DNA from 4 places in the Paenibacillus sp. J22R98 genome. Region 2 is predicted to be linked to each of the others. Evidence: riboswitches for the same ligand, from Rfam matches in the RefSeq annotation. Region 2 holds a riboswitch; each other region holds the start of a gene.

Evidence for each region. Region 2 has a riboswitch for cyclic di-GMP ahead of AC50Y3_RS27655 (methyl-accepting chemotaxis protein). Riboswitches for the same ligand answer to the same signal wherever they lie in the genome.
Region 1: it holds a riboswitch for cyclic di-GMP, as region 2 does, so the genes downstream of both, AC50Y3_RS21080 (putative bifunctional diguanylate cyclase/phosphodiesterase) here and AC50Y3_RS27655 (methyl-accepting chemotaxis protein) in region 2, are expected to answer to the same signal.
Region 3: it holds a riboswitch for cyclic di-GMP, as region 2 does, so the genes downstream of both, AC50Y3_RS20365 (ATP-binding protein) here and AC50Y3_RS27655 (methyl-accepting chemotaxis protein) in region 2, are expected to answer to the same signal.
Region 4: it holds a riboswitch for cyclic di-GMP, as region 2 does, so the genes downstream of both, AC50Y3_RS08375 (PilZ domain-containing protein) here and AC50Y3_RS27655 (methyl-accepting chemotaxis protein) in region 2, are expected to answer to the same signal.

Annotation. Positions count from the first base shown of each region.
Region 1 covers NZ_JBXENW010000007.1:386,816-390,541, reverse strand. The annotation lists gene AC50Y3_RS21085 (hypothetical protein) at 1-233, shown strand, start outside; gene AC50Y3_RS21080 (putative bifunctional diguanylate cyclase/phosphodiesterase) at 292-2,505, opposite strand; cyclic di-GMP riboswitch class I at 2,630-2,730, opposite strand; gene AC50Y3_RS21075 (GntR family transcriptional regulator) at 2,993-3,726, shown strand, end outside.
Region 2 covers NZ_JBXENW010000013.1:106,955-110,680, reverse strand. The annotation lists gene fumC (class II fumarate hydratase) at 1-761, shown strand, start outside; cyclic di-GMP riboswitch class I at 870-959, shown strand; gene AC50Y3_RS27655 (methyl-accepting chemotaxis protein) at 1,033-2,568, shown strand; gene AC50Y3_RS27650 (aldolase catalytic domain-containing protein) at 2,675-3,640, shown strand; gene AC50Y3_RS27645 (helix-turn-helix domain-containing protein) at 3,698-3,726, opposite strand, start outside.
Region 3 covers NZ_JBXENW010000007.1:208,988-212,713, reverse strand. The annotation lists gene AC50Y3_RS20370 (Gfo/Idh/MocA family protein) at 1-930, shown strand, start outside; cyclic di-GMP riboswitch class I at 1,122-1,216, shown strand; gene AC50Y3_RS20365 (ATP-binding protein) at 1,302-3,071, shown strand; gene AC50Y3_RS20360 (bifunctional diguanylate cyclase/phosphodiesterase) at 3,061-3,726, shown strand, end outside.
Region 4 covers NZ_JBXENW010000002.1:650,186-653,911, forward strand. The annotation lists gene AC50Y3_RS08360 (histidine kinase N-terminal 7TM domain-containing diguanylate cyclase) at 1-236, shown strand, start outside; gene AC50Y3_RS08365 (GGDEF domain-containing protein) at 249-935, shown strand; gene AC50Y3_RS08370 (HD-GYP domain-containing protein) at 972-2,054, shown strand; cyclic di-GMP riboswitch class I at 2,086-2,189, shown strand; gene AC50Y3_RS08375 (PilZ domain-containing protein) at 2,318-3,031, shown strand; gene AC50Y3_RS08380 (O-antigen ligase family protein) at 3,186-3,726, shown strand, end outside.

The DNA of each region.
Region 1 (3,726 bases), on a different contig from region 2:
CAGAAGGAGCAGGCAGTCAGAAGAAACAGGCGGCCTCTACGACGAAGCGCAGGCGTACGAAATCAGGCACCGGCAAATCTTCCATGCGAAAGCAGAAGCGTGGACGGAAGCGGGGGTTAAACAGTCACAGCTATAACCGGGCTTTCGACAATGCCTATAATCAAGGCTATAATCTTGGCTTTGCCAAAGGCTTCGAGGATGGCCATCAGCTTGCCTATGAGCAGCAGACCTAATGACGATCAAGCAGCTTGGAGGGAGTTCGGGCCATCATAGGAACGGGCTTGTACTCCCCTACGAATTGCTTGGCACAAGGGTCGGAAGCAGCAGCAGCTCCACTTCATGTGCCGGAATGGGATAGCCGATTAGATAGCCTTGCGCGCCGTCGCAGCCTTGCTCCTTCAAGAGAGCAAGCTGTGTCTCGTTCTCGACGCCTTCAGCAAGCACCTGAAGCTTAAGGCTGTGAGCCATGCCGATGATCGCAGTGACGATGGCCAAATCATCTTGATTGTGATCGATATTGCGAATAAAGCATTTGTCCATCTTGAGCGTGTCCACCGGAAAAAGGCGCAGGTAGCTGAGTGAGGAATAGCCGGTTCCAAAGTCATCAATAGAGATATGAACGCCGAGTGCCTTCATTTCGTGCAGCTTGCGAATAAGCGGGGCTTCGAAATTGGAAGAAGCAACGCTCTCTGTAATTTCAAGTTCAATGAGCTGCGGTTCGACCTCCGTGGAGAGCAGGATCGTCTTCAGCATCTCAATTAGGTTGTCCTGCTTGAATTGACGAACCGATAGGTTCACGGATACCGGCAGCGGGGACAAGCCCGTTTGCTTCCAAGCATTGATTTGATCACAGACCTGCCGTACCACCCATTCGCCAATCGGAACAATGAGCCCTGTTTCTTCAGCAAGCGGAATAAATTCAGCCGGCGAAACGGTGCCGAACTTCGGATGCGTCCAACGCAGGAGAGCCTCGAAGCCGCTCAGACGGCTGGTCTGCAAATCTTTCTTGCCTTGATAGACCAAATGCAGCTCGCCTTGCTGCAGTGCTTTGCGCAAGTCCTGCTCCAGCATCATTTTCCGCAAATTGACCTCGTTCATCTCATTGCTATAGAAAGCGTAGTTGTTTCTCCCCTGCCGCTTAGCCGCATACATAGCCGCATCCGCGTGAATCAGAAGCGTATCGGCATCCTGCCCGTCTTTCGGATACATCGCAATCCCGATACTCGTCGTCACAATAATATCTTGCCCTTTGAGAATAAAAGGTTCGGAGAGCCGCTCCAGCAGTGGCTCAACCAGCGTTCCCACTGCCCCAGCGTCGATATTCGGCAGCAGGATGACGAACTCGTCGCCGGCAAGTCTGGCCGCAAACACGGATTCCTGAAGCGTAGTCCGAAGCCGATTGGCGAAGCTCTTGAGCAGTCGATCCCCCAGGGGATGGCCGAATGTATCGTTAATGGATTTGAACCGGTCCATGTCCAGGAACAAGATTGCGAAGCTGCTTGGATGGTTAGCGGCATTCCGAAGCTGTGCTTCCATCTTCATAATTAATTGATAGCGATTCGGCAAGTCGGTTAATTGATCGTGGTACGCCATATAGTTAATGGTTTCGCGTGCGATCTTCGTTTCCGATATATTACGGAAGTTCGAGAGGATGGCTGGGCGATTATTGAATAAGGTCGAGATGGAATTGGTTTCCACCTCGATCACTTCTCCATTCAGCTTGTAAATGCGGAGCTCCGTGTAATCCAAGATGGTTTTGCCTTCTATGAGGTCAGCCGCTTTCGCGCGGATCAGCTCGTGATACTCCGGCAAAGCCAGGTCAAATACATCAACGCCGATTAATTCATCCAGGTGTTTCGCGCCGAGCATCGTGAGTCCTGATCTATTCATATGAACAATCTTATTGTCGATTTGCACGATATTGGCTTCGGGAGACAGCTCGAATATTTGCCGGTACCGTTTCTCATTATCCAGTGCTTTCTTCTCGCTGCGCTGGGCATTCGAAATGATTTTGCCTCCAATGATACATACGCTGACACAGGTGATACAACACATGGTGAACAACGTGAACTGTACAATTCGGTAGAGCAGATCCGTTTCGAGCAGGTAAGGATTGAACAATTGATGGATGATGAGTACAAGGGTGCCATATCCACTTGCGAGCAGCGTCACGTAGCGGTCCAGATAGATGAGGGAGAGTAGCGCGAAGAGGAAGACCACGTTTCCGGAATTTGGCGTCGGTATAAACCACATGACAATGAAGCAAAGCAGGAACGAATAGGCTGAAATAATCAATTTCCCTTTAAGCGTTTTATAGGTTTGTCGGTAAACGAAATAGAGCACAAGGCCAAGCGGGATCACGGACGAGACGAATCGAATAAAGACCTGAAAGGTAATCAGCTCAAGCGAGAGAACGGTTACATAAATAGGGAGCGAGGTAAGGATCAGAAACATCAAGGTAAAGGTCAGAAGCTTCGAACTGAACTGCTCGTATGGGGTTGCCAAGCCGATCATATCCTTTCTACGTAGATATGGGTATGCAAAAAAGCCTCAGGCCCTCGGTGTGAGATGGCGGCAATAGACCGATACGCATCTTCACGCTTGGAGGAACCAAGGCCAGCAGATTAACTTCGGCAGTCTGGCAGTCGTATCTGATCTCTAATTAGGAGAAAAGACTTAGACCCAATGACTTTGCGTCCCCTGATTTCGAAGGGTTTGCCTATGAGAATAGATTCAATTTGGCGAAAAATGTAGGAATATAGTTCTATTTCTATTTTCCATAATATCTAAGTGTCGTGAATGAGTCTCTGGAACCTATTTAACAGGATGGAGTTGGTATTTATAGGCGTGCATGACGACTGTCATTGCTGAAAATAAGGACTAAAGATATATATTGATAGGGCTATATACATAGCCATAATCAAATACACACTCTCGATTGACACAGATGATACACATATCATATAGTCAAGCTAATCTAGTAGAGATGAAGGTGAATAGGCTGTCTACGTACCCGTATCACCGAATTAAGGAAGATATTCGAAAGCGCATACATATAGGGGAGTGGCAAGGCGCTTCACGCCTGCCATCGAGCCGCACTTTGGCGGAGTCCTATCAATCCAGCGTAAATACGATAGAGAAGGCGATTAAGGAACTGTGCGGGGAAGGTCTGCTCACGCGGGATAACCGCCGGGGTACTTATCTCGCAGATGGCGGGCTGAGTTCCGTATCCCAGAGGAATAGCCTCGGTGGAAACATAAGCGGAGGCGGGAGCGGACTAATCGCCGCTTCGGTTATCGGCATCGATAATCCGCTCTGGGGAGCCGCCCTGCGTGGGATCGAGGACGTGCTGCAGCCGAAGGGCTTTCAACTGATGAGCAGCAGCGATAACCGAAGCCTCGATAAGCTGGAGGCGTTCGTGACGAGCGCGATTGCAAGACAAGTGGATGGAATCATTCTTAGTCCGATCCACGATGGTCAGGATGAGCCTCGCAGTCGGCAGCTCTATGAGGGGTTGGCAGCAAGCGGCATCCCGGTCTTATTCCTGGATAGGCGCGTTTGGGATATCGATATTCCCTTTGTGACAAGCGACAATGCTTCGGGAGCCTATTCGCTCACGAAATTGCTGCTTGCCAAGGGACATCGGCAGATTGCTTTCGTACGCAATTCGGATCTCAGCACGTTCTATGAACGGCTGCTTGGCATGAGACAAGCCTTTATTGAGGC
Region 2 (3,726 bases):
TGGAGAAAGGGGAACGGAATATTAGAGCAAGCCGCGAAGAACTGCGAGAGCTTGCGATCGGCGGTACAGCCGTGGGCACGGGACTGAATGCCCCGCCGGGCTTTAGCGAGAAGGTATCGGCGGAGATCAGCCGACTCACAGACAAGCAATTCATAAGTGCGCCGAACAAATTTCACGCACTGACGAGCCATGACGAGATCGTCTTCGTGCACGGCGCAATTAAAGCGCTCGCCGCCGATTTAATGAAGATTGCCAACGACGTTCGCTGGCTCGCAAGCGGTCCGCGCTGCGGGATTGGCGAGATTCGGATCCCGGAGAATGAGCCGGGCAGCTCCATCATGCCGGGGAAGGTCAACCCGACGCAGTGTGAGGCGCTGACCATGGTCGTCTGTCAGATCATGGGCAATGACGCGGCGATCGGCTTCGCGGCCAGCCAAGGGAACTTCGAGCTGAATGTGTTCAAGCCTGTCATTATTCACAACTTCCTGCAGTCGACCCGAATTCTCAGCGATGCGATCCGCTCCTTCGATGAGCACTGTGCGGTTGGCATTGAGCCGAATCGGGAAGCAATCGCCCGGCATCTCAACGAGTCGCTGATGCTCGTTACGGCGCTTAATCCTCATATCGGTTATGAGAATGCGGCGGCCATTGCGAAGGCTGCTCATAAGGAAGGCCTGACGCTGCGCGAGGCTGCGATCCGAAGCGGGCTCATTACAGCCGCCAAGTTCGACGAAGTAGTGAGAGCAGAAGAGATGATCTGACAAATTCGACAAAACCTTACAAAATACGCTATGTACAAATAGGGATTTTCTCTCCTATAATTAACCATGTTAACCTAATAATCACTATAGAGATCCAACTACTTATTCATATGACAAAGGCAAACCAATGGAAATGTTGGGACGCAAAGCCTAGGCCTAAAGCATCGATACAGATGCCATGGTGGACAGGTTACCGAGTGAAAAGGAGTCCATCCTTACACGGGTGGACTCTTTTTATATGTATACAAATATTGGGAGGTAGGCTCTTTGTATGCTTAGGGAGAAAAACCGTGTCATGCTTTTCATTTCTACAATCATTGTGCTTTTATCGTTACTAGTACACGCATTCGATTGGCTCGGTTTGTCCATGCAGCATGATCATCACCCAGATAGGAACGGCTCTATGCTTCACTCCTACCTGAATCAAACGTTCTTCGCTTTACCGATTATTTTCTTACTGCTTGCCGGATTATGCATGCGTTTTCAGAAGGAGCAGCAGACCGTACCGCTTCTCATGACGCTGTCGCTCACCTTCAGCAGCATTTCCATCATCGCAGGCGGAAACGGCATGGTGGAATACCACTTCTCCATCTTTATGGTACTCGCCATTATTTTGTACTACGACCTCATCGCAATGCTTCTCGTTAGCACCGTCATCTTCGCACTTCAGCACGTACTCGGCTTCCTGCTTTTCCCTGAACTCGTCTACGGAACCAGCGATTACTCGCTGGCAATGGTCTCCATTCACATCGTATTTGTTATCTTGTTTATCGGCGCCGTTACCTATCAGATCGTGACTCGCAGAGCGTTCATCCATGCACTGGAATCGGCTCAACAACAGAAAATTCAAGCAGCCGTCAAACAAATTATCGAGAATGTGACAGAAACCTCGGACCAGGTGCTCATGAACTCTAAGGAGCTTAGCTGCAACGCGGCCACGCTCAATCTCTTGGCAGGCGATATCGTGCAAACGATGCAGCTGGTGGATGCTACGGCGAATTTGCAGGAGAATGGCGCGCGAACTGGCAAGAAGGTGATCGGAGAGATGCTCCGCGACATTCATACCATCGCCGAAACGTCGGCTACGGTTTCTAATTTCTCGAATGAGGTGGCGACAGAGGCTGATAATGGGAATGAAGCCATTCAGAAGGCCGTCCGGCAGATGACATCGATGAGCAATGCCGTTCAAGAGTCCGCAACCAAAGTAAAGCTGCTCGGTCAGCGTTCGCAGGAAATAGATGATATTACAAGTTTAATTACAGACATCGCTTCCCAAACCAGTCTGCTGGCGCTGAATGCGGCAATCGAAGCGGCGAGGGCAGGCGAGCATGGCCGCGGGTTTACTGTCGTATCGAATGAGGTACGCAAGCTGTCTGAGCAAACGACGGCATCGGCCATGCGAATTGCGGAACTCGTCCAAGATATTCAAGCCAATAACCGCGCGTCGATTCTATCCATGGATCAAGTGATTACGGAGGTTTCGTCAAGCAATCAGGCGGTATGTGACGCGGGAGCAGCCTTCGAACGCATTATGCGATCTATTAAAACGGTCGCAGAGCAAATTCATTATATTTCCGGGGCCTCCCAACAAATGTCGGCAAGCACGCAGCAATTTAGCATCAATATTGAGGAAATCTCCCGCATGTCCGCTGAATTAACGGGCAGTGTCAAGACGGTCACAGGCAGCTCCAATGAGCAGCATCAGCTTATTTCCAGATCGTCGGAGCTGGCGGCAATGCTGGAGAAATTAAGCGATAAACTGGATCAAATCATGGTCAGTACGAGGAAATCCTTCCGCGCCATATAATCCGAAGAGTAGTGCAATTCTGACAAAAATGACTTTGCGTTCATAGCCAATATCAAGTATTATGAGTAGAAAAGACAAGATCTGGCTAAAAAGGAGACACAATGCTATGAATGCTTCAAAAAAAAGTCATTGTAAAATCGTCGACTGCACGATCCGCGACGGCGGACTCGTCAATAACTGGGATTTCAGCGTTGAGTTCGTTCAGCATCTGTACAACTCGCTGAATGAAGCTGGCGTCGAGTATATGGAAATCGGGTACAAAAACTCGCCAAAGCTGCTGAAGGGCGCTGAAGATGCTGGTCCATGGCGCTTCCTGGACGACGACTTCCTTCGTAAAGTCATCCCGCAGAAGCTGAATACGAAGCTCTCTGCACTTGTCGATATCGGACGGGTAGATGAGAACGATATTCTTCCACGCGAAGAGAGCATGCTCGATTTGATCCGCGTAGCCTGCTACATTCAGGACGTACCGAAGGCGCTGGAGCTGGTTAACGTATTCAACTCCCGCGGCTACGAAACAACACTTAACATTATGGCACTCTCCAATGTTATGGAGAACCAACTGCTTGAAGCCTTTGAATTGATCGAAGCCAGTGTAGTCGACGTCGTATACGTGGTTGACTCTTACGGCAGCTTGGATCCGAATGATTTCAACTACTTGGTCAGCAAGTTCCAGAAGTACCTGCCAAGTAAGCGTTTGGGCGTACACACGCACAACAATATGCAGCTTGCTTTCGCCAATACGCTGGTTTCCGTTGAGAAAGGCGTCGAGTTCCTGGATGCTTCCGTATACGGAATGGGCCGCGCCGCAGGCAACTGCCCAACGGAACTGCTTGTCGCACATCTGAAGAACACGAAGTACAATGTACGTCCGGTGCTGGATATGATCGAGAAGCACATGATTACGCTGCGTGAAAAAGAAGAGTGGGGCTATATTATTCCTTATATGATTACAGGTATGTTGGACGAGCACCCTCGTTCCGCAATGGCACTTCGCAATTCCGAGGACAAGGACAAGTCGGTTGATTTCTATGATAAATTGACTACGCCTGAAGTACTGCACAGCAAATAAGTTCTACAAGAATAGACAAGCTCCCGGGCCCTTAGAGGCTCGGGAGCTTGTTTGATTTTAAGAGGATTGCCGCCAATACTCGGTTC
Region 3 (3,726 bases), on a different contig from region 2:
ACTGAAGAGGCAAAAGTATATTCTGACTATAAACTACTGCTTCAAGACGCGTCGATCGACGTGATTCACGTTTGTACGCCTAACGATTCCCATGCGGTCATCTCCATCGACGCATTGGAAGCTGGCAAACACGTGCTTTGCGAGAAGCCAATGGCTAAAACAGCTGCTGACGCTCGCAAAATGCTTGAAGTTGCAAAACGTACCGGCAAAAAACTCAGCATCGGTTACAACAACCGTTACCGTGCAGACAGCCGTTACCTGAAAGAAGCTTGCGATGCAGGCGAGCTTGGCGAAATTTACTTCGCTAAAGCACATGCAATCCGTCGTCGTGCTGTTCCGACATGGGGCGTATTCTTGGATGAAGAGAAACAAGGCGGCGGACCGCTTATCGATATCGGTACTCACGCGCTTGACCTTGTATTATGGATGATGGACAACTACAAGCCGAAAGTCGTTCTTGGCCGCGCTTACCACAAGTTGTCCCAAAACGAAAACGCTGCGAATGCTTGGGGCCCATGGGATCCAAAACAATTCACAGTTGAAGATTCCGCTTTCGCTATGATCACAATGGAGAACGGTGCAACTGTTATCCTTGAGTCCAGCTGGGCGCTTAACTCGCTTGAAGTCGATGAGGCTAAAGTTTCCCTCAGCGGTACTAAAGCAGGCGCTGACATGAAAGACGGTCTTCGTTTCAATGGCGAGCACAACAGCCGCCTTTATGTAAACAAAGTAGAACTTAACAGCGGCGGCGTTGCTTTCTATGAAGGCGCGAGCGAAACTGCAGAAGTTCTTGAAGCAAGCATGTGGATCGATGCCGTTAAAAACGACAAAGAAACTTTCGTTAAACCAGAGCAAGCGCTTGTGGTTTCCGAAATTCTTGAAGCGATCTACGAGTCTTCCCGCACGGGCAAGGCCGTATACTTCGAGTAGAATTACAAACAAGGAAGCCGGGGATGGCGTTGTCATCCTCGGCTTTTTTTATATAATTAATGATGTTACATATATTTTGCCGATTCGACAAAATCAGCTAATCTTCTACGTATTTCGCTCTGTACAGTTCCGCAAAAAAACATATAATGAGAATTAAATCCAGTCATTAGAAGAATTTTACAACTAAATACCTAAGTTAAAGGCAAACCATTTGGAAACTATGGGACGCAAAGCCATGGCCTAAGGGATCACTCCTTGTGATGCTAAGGTAGACAAGGTTGCCGAGTAGATGTCATCCATCCTATTCGGGTGGTTTTTTATTGCCAATTTGCAAACAGCATGCTAAGTCAATGAACCGGAGGAAGGTTGGCATGGCATCCATCGCACTCGTCGCCATTTCATTTGTACTCGTATTCAGCTCTTCTTTAATCCTCTTTCATCTCTATCGGCGTATTCATGCAGCCGGGTACACAACTTTCTTCTGGCTTATGAGTGCGGCCTTTGTATTTGGTATCGGGGTGTGGTCCATGCACTTTGTGGCACTGCTGGCCTATCCATTCCCGGTTAAAGTGATGTACCATTTCGGTTATGTGTTTCTCTCCATGGGTGTGCTAATCACCTTGTCAGCGCTGGCGCTAATCTTGTTTGAGCGTGCTGCGCAGCGACAACGGACGAGCCTGCTCGTTCTAGGCAGCTTGGTTCAGACGGGCGGCATCGTAGCGATGCACTATATTGGAATGAAAGCAATCAAAGCCCATGCGACGCTCCACTACGAATCAACTACAGGTTTCCTATCCATCATCGTTCTGTCCGTTGTGCTGGGTTTCGTATTCACAAGTCAGCATCGCTTCCACAAACTAAGCCGTAAGCGGCAGTTAGTCCACGCTTTACTCCTTTCCGCAGCTGTTGAATTTCTTCATTATAGCAATATGCCAATGATGCATGGCATCACTTCACTGCGTGCGGGCGAATCGGTGGCATTATCGCAAAATCAATTCTTTCTTGCCATTAGCATTAGTTTGATCGTATCCGTAATCTGCATGTATTCGATCGTCATCATGATGATCGACAGCCGTTTGAAGCAGAGCGAAGAGCGTCTGAAACGGATGAATGAAGCGTATTCGCACATCTTGGATTCCGTGGCAGAGGGCATCTACCGGGTGGACGAGCGGGGCAAAGTCATCTTTTGGAATCAAGCAGCTGTCCATTTAACCGGGTTCGAGGCTTCTGATGTACTTGGGCGAAAGATTGGACTGCGGGCCTTACAGACAGAGGGCGAGGAATGGGATCCCATCGAGAGGGTTACACGCACAGGCAGTGCTGAATATATAGCGGATGATTTGTTCCGACGCAAGAATGGGTCGACATTTCCGGTGGAATATCATATCACGCCGATGCAGGGTAAAGGCGAGCAAGCCGGTGTCGTCATTAACTTTACCGATCTGACGCAGCGCAAGGCGCAAGAGTCGTTTATCGTGGAATCGGAGAAGCTTTCGATGGCAGGCCAGCTTGCAGCTGGGATTGCACATGAGATTCGAAATCCGCTCACGGCGATTAAAGGATTTATGAAGCTATTTCAAAACGGCATGAACAAAATGGAGTATGTTGCCATTATTAGTTCTGAAGTCGTTCGAATGGAAGGCATCATCAAAGAGCTGCTTCTGCTTGCGAAGCCGCAAATCAGCCGGTTTCAAGCGACCAATCTATGTGACCTTCTGGCTGGTGTTTATACGCTGCTGGAATCACAGGCCATTCTGAAAGATGTGAACATCGAGCTGCAATTCTCGGAGCAGGAGCTGCTTATCTATTGCGATGAGAGTCAGATCAAACAGGTATTCATTAATCTCATCAAGAATGCGATCGAAGCAACGGAAGGCGGCGATATTCGGATTTCCGTAGAACAGGTCGGCAACCAGATCATGACCTCGATTGCAGATAACGGCTGTGGTATTCCTCAAGAAATGCTCGATCAGGTAGGGAGACCGTTCTTTACGACCAAGGAGCAGGGAACAGGCCTTGGACTTATGATCAGCAACAAAATCATTTCCAGTCATGGCGGGTCAATTTCTATTTCCAGCAAAATGGGAGAGGGTACGACGTTTCAAGTGGCACTCCCTGGGGGGTATCGAAATGGTGCATAATCATATCGAAGGAAGCTACAACTGGTTCTTGGTATGTCTGTCGTTTATTATTGCGTTGTTCGCTTCGTATACGGCATTGAATTTAGCGAGACATGTGCTGTTGTCCGAGGGCTGGAAGAAGAGAGGATGGCTGTTCGGCGGAGCGGTCGTCATGGGGATTGGGATCTGGTCGATGCATTTTATCGCGATGCTCGCTTTTCACCTGCCCACCGGCGTGACCTATGATTTTGTGACGGTTTTAGTATCGATTGGTGTGTCTATAGTCGGCGCATTTGTCGGTTTTGGAATTGCCAGCCATTCGGGCAGCGGAAGGCTAAGGTTGATTGTAGGCGGTACCATTATGGGGCTTGCAATCACCGGTATGCATTACATAGGCATGTACGCCTTAACGGGACTTACGGTTACTTATAACCCATATCTGTTCTCGGTCTCGATCCTCATCGCGGTGATGGCATCCATTGTCGCATTGATTTTCTCCTTCCGCAGAAATAATCATTACTGGCTAAGCGGCCTCATCATGGGCATTGCCGTTACAGGCATGCATTATACAGGGATGTCGGCAGCCAAAATGTCGATGCCCATACATATGCTTAGTCGTATGTCCGATTCGCAGGCGATGGATTTTATCGAAATGGCGATCTATGTAGCTTTCGGT
Region 4 (3,726 bases), on a different contig from region 2:
AGGCGGACATGCTCGCCCAGCGCATACGGGAGGTCGTTCAGAACAACGAGATTGCAATCGGCCGAGGACGTTCTCCGGTATCCGTAACAATTAGCATGGGAATGCTTGTGGTAGAAGAGCAGTCCGAACTTCAGATTGAAGACGTCAAAGGTTACATAAGAGACTTATTCTCGAAAGTGGATTCCGCATTGTACAGAGCTAAAGACAATGGTCGCAATCGGGTAGTGAATTTATAAGGAGGACTGCGAATGTCGCGTAACGGACGTCTTACAGCGTGTGTGGCATCTTGTGGAGCAACACTAGCTACAGCGGGATTATGCCTACTTGCAAGTAAGACACCTACGCCGCTCGCTGTTCTATTCGGCACTGCTGCATTCGCAGCGATTGCCCTGCCTATTGGCTATTTCTTAGGACTCAAGTACGATCGATTGAAGAAAGCTTCCATAGTAGACAGCTTAACAGGACTGTATAATCGCAGGTTCATCGAGACGAATTTCAAGAAGCTGGCGATTAAAGCAAAGCGTAAACGGAAGAAAATGACGGTCATGTTGCTGGATGTCAATGACTTCAAAGAAGTCAACGACCGTATGGGCCACAGCCAAGGGGATACCGCGCTTGCGCTGATTGCAAAAACACTTACGGAATGCGCAGTTTACGGTGAAATTATCGGCCGCTGGGGCGGCGATGAGTTCATCATTATTTGTCCCTATGCAGATGACAAAGGAATAGAGCGTTTCGTAAAGCTCATTCACGATCAGCTTTTTAGCATTTCATTGCGAACCGGATTGCGATTGTCAGTTTCGGTTGGACATGCTTCATTTCCAGAAAACGGTGTGGAGCTTGGCCAGTTGTTGCAGTCAGCGGACAAGCGGATGTACGCAGAGAAATATGTCCGTAAGACGCAGTTGACCGAACCGGCAGCTTTACAGGCTTAAACCGGGAGCAAGCGGTAAAGGCGGGAAGAAACACCGATGAGAAAAGTTCACATCAACTCCGTTCAGCCGGGAGAAAAGTTAGCTCGCCCTATTTTGCAGGAGAATGGGAACATATTGCTTGGCGCCGGTGTGGAGTTAAATCAACGATTTATCGACAGATTGGCTGGTTTAGGCATTGACATGCTTTTCATTGATGATCCCCTGACAGAGGGTTTAGAGCCGACTACGGCTATTCAAGACAGCACGCACAAAGCAGCATCGGATACGATTTACAAGACGATGAATACGCTCATGGACCAACAGGTTACGAAAGGGCGAACGATAGCCCCCGAGCTTGGCCGCACCTTCCGTAAAGTATTCGGCGATATTATGCAGGACCTCATTAGACGTGAAGATGTAATGGTTAGCTTAACTAACATTCACGTGGCAGACAGCTACTTGTTCCACCATTCCCTGAATGTCACGATTCTGGCAGGCATCATGGGATTGGCCAGAGGGTATAACCGTACGCAGCTCGAAGAGCTTGGCATGGGTGCGATGTTATTCGATATCGGAATGACACGGCTGCCCAAAGAGATTTTGACCAAGACGACGGCATTAACGCCAAGCGAGCGGATGCTCATGGAGAAACATACCGAGGATGGCTTCAACATCATTCGGGCGCAGCATGATATTAGTTTGCTTTCGGCTCATTGCGCGCTGCAGCATCACGAGCGCTATGATGGTTCGGGTTATCCGCGTAAGCTTAAGCGGGAGGCCATTCATGAATACGCTCAGATCGTAGCGATCGCGGATGTCTATGATGCGCTGACCTCTCCCAGGCCGCATCGGAAACGTTATACACCATCGGAAGCGATTGAGTTTTTGTTTGCTGCAGGAAACACCTATTTTGATCTGGATTTAATCAAGATTTTCTGTAAGCATATTTCCATTTATCCGGTCGCGACAACGGTACTGCTCAGCTCAGGGCAAGTTGCCGTCGTTGCTGTGAACGACCCGCTCGCGGTTCATCGTCCAACGGTTCGGATTATCCGAGAGCCTGACGGAACAGCGCCTGCTGCAGCCTATCAGATCGACCTCAAAGACCAACATAAATTAATGATCGTGAAAGAACTGTAGATAGGTTAGCATTCTGCTGACAACTGCATATCATCGATACTGGCAAACTTATCGAAAGGTAAGGACGCAAAGTTAAAGGGTCTAAATGTCCGCTCATCATTTTAGTAGCGAACGAATGACAGCCTGACTGCCGAAATGAACCCCCGAGTTATCTCGTGGTTAAGGAAGCGGCTCCAGTATTGCATGAGGAAGCGCTTTTTCTGTTTTTTAGCGCCGTACTGTCGTTGCGGGAGCGTTTCTTCATATGTGAAGGAGGAAAGTAAATGTCAGGCATGAATGAACGAATCGGATCAGGCAAACCAACCTTTGCCATGAAAGCACTGCTGCACAGCCGTACGATGGTTGAGAAAGACGGCTATGTTGCCACTGGCGTGCTTGCCCATGCAGAAGGCGAAATGATGGAGATCGAACTGACGGAATTCAAAAACTTCGAGCTCGGTGAACCGGTTAGTTTAACCGTCTATTCACCTGTCGGCATTCACCGGCTGCAATCGACGATTATTGCGAAGGCAGAAGGTTCTATCGCGGTTATTTTCCCGGCTCGCTCGCTTGCGGGACTTGAAGAGAAACGGGAATCGCCGCGTATTGATATTGAGGCGAGAGGAACGATATCGCGTACCTATTCGCAAGAGGTCGAAGGCTCCAAAGGGGATAAAATAACGATTGAAGCTACAGATAGCTTCGATATAGAGCTGCGTAATATAAGCGATACCGGCGTGGGCTTCTCACTAATGAGCCCTCCGACACTAGTAAAAGGCGATACCCTCATCGCGAGTTTATCGCTTGGCTTCAAGCTGGATTGTGAAGTTGAAATTATCCGCAAGGAAGATGGAAGTGAGTGGAAGTTTTATGGAGCTCGCTTTCTCGATTTGGACGAGCAGCAGCAGCGGGCGCTTCGAGCGTATTTACTGCGCATGCAAATAGAGGCCTATTTCAAGCTTAAACAGGAGAAAGCAACAGCTAAGAAGGGCAGATAAACGCGATTTCCGCGTTGCAAATATAAGAAGGCGTTTGAACGGATGATCGTGATCCGGCAGCGTCTTCTTTTTTATAGTCAGCCTATTAATTATGGTACAATTGGAAAAATAACGGAATTCATGCGTTGGGGTTCGAGTAAAAGGGGAAGTGGTTATGCGAAGTGGGTTGACGGGATTAGCCGCGCTGGCCGTGGCTATCGTGCTGGGGGGCTCGGCTTATCATTATGGGATGTTCTTTGATACGATCTTTTATCGGTGGGAATCGATCCTTATAGTCGTATGCGTGTTCGTTGTAGGAACGGCTCTAGTTGTTCATTCTCGGAATGAGAATACGCGGCGCTGGAAGAGCGTTCCCACTGCGTTCTATAGCCTGTTGGCGATTGCACTGCTATATGCTGTGGCGCTGCTTCATCGACCGGCCTCCATGTTAGGCAGCTTCGATGAGGCTTTGCGGTGGATGGCGTATGCTGCTTATGCAATCACATTGTACAGCTGGTTTTGTTCCAGCTCCGATATGGCGGTGCTGCAGCAGCGCCGGATGTGGCTATCTGCGGCGATTCAAGGCTCTGGCGCTTTCGTATTAGCAGGCGCGATTGCGGGATGGATGGGATGGATCGCTTTTCCCGAAATCATCATGACCACCGGCGATGTGAGGTTATCCGCTGTAGGTGCCCGTTTGTCTGGGTTCATGCAAT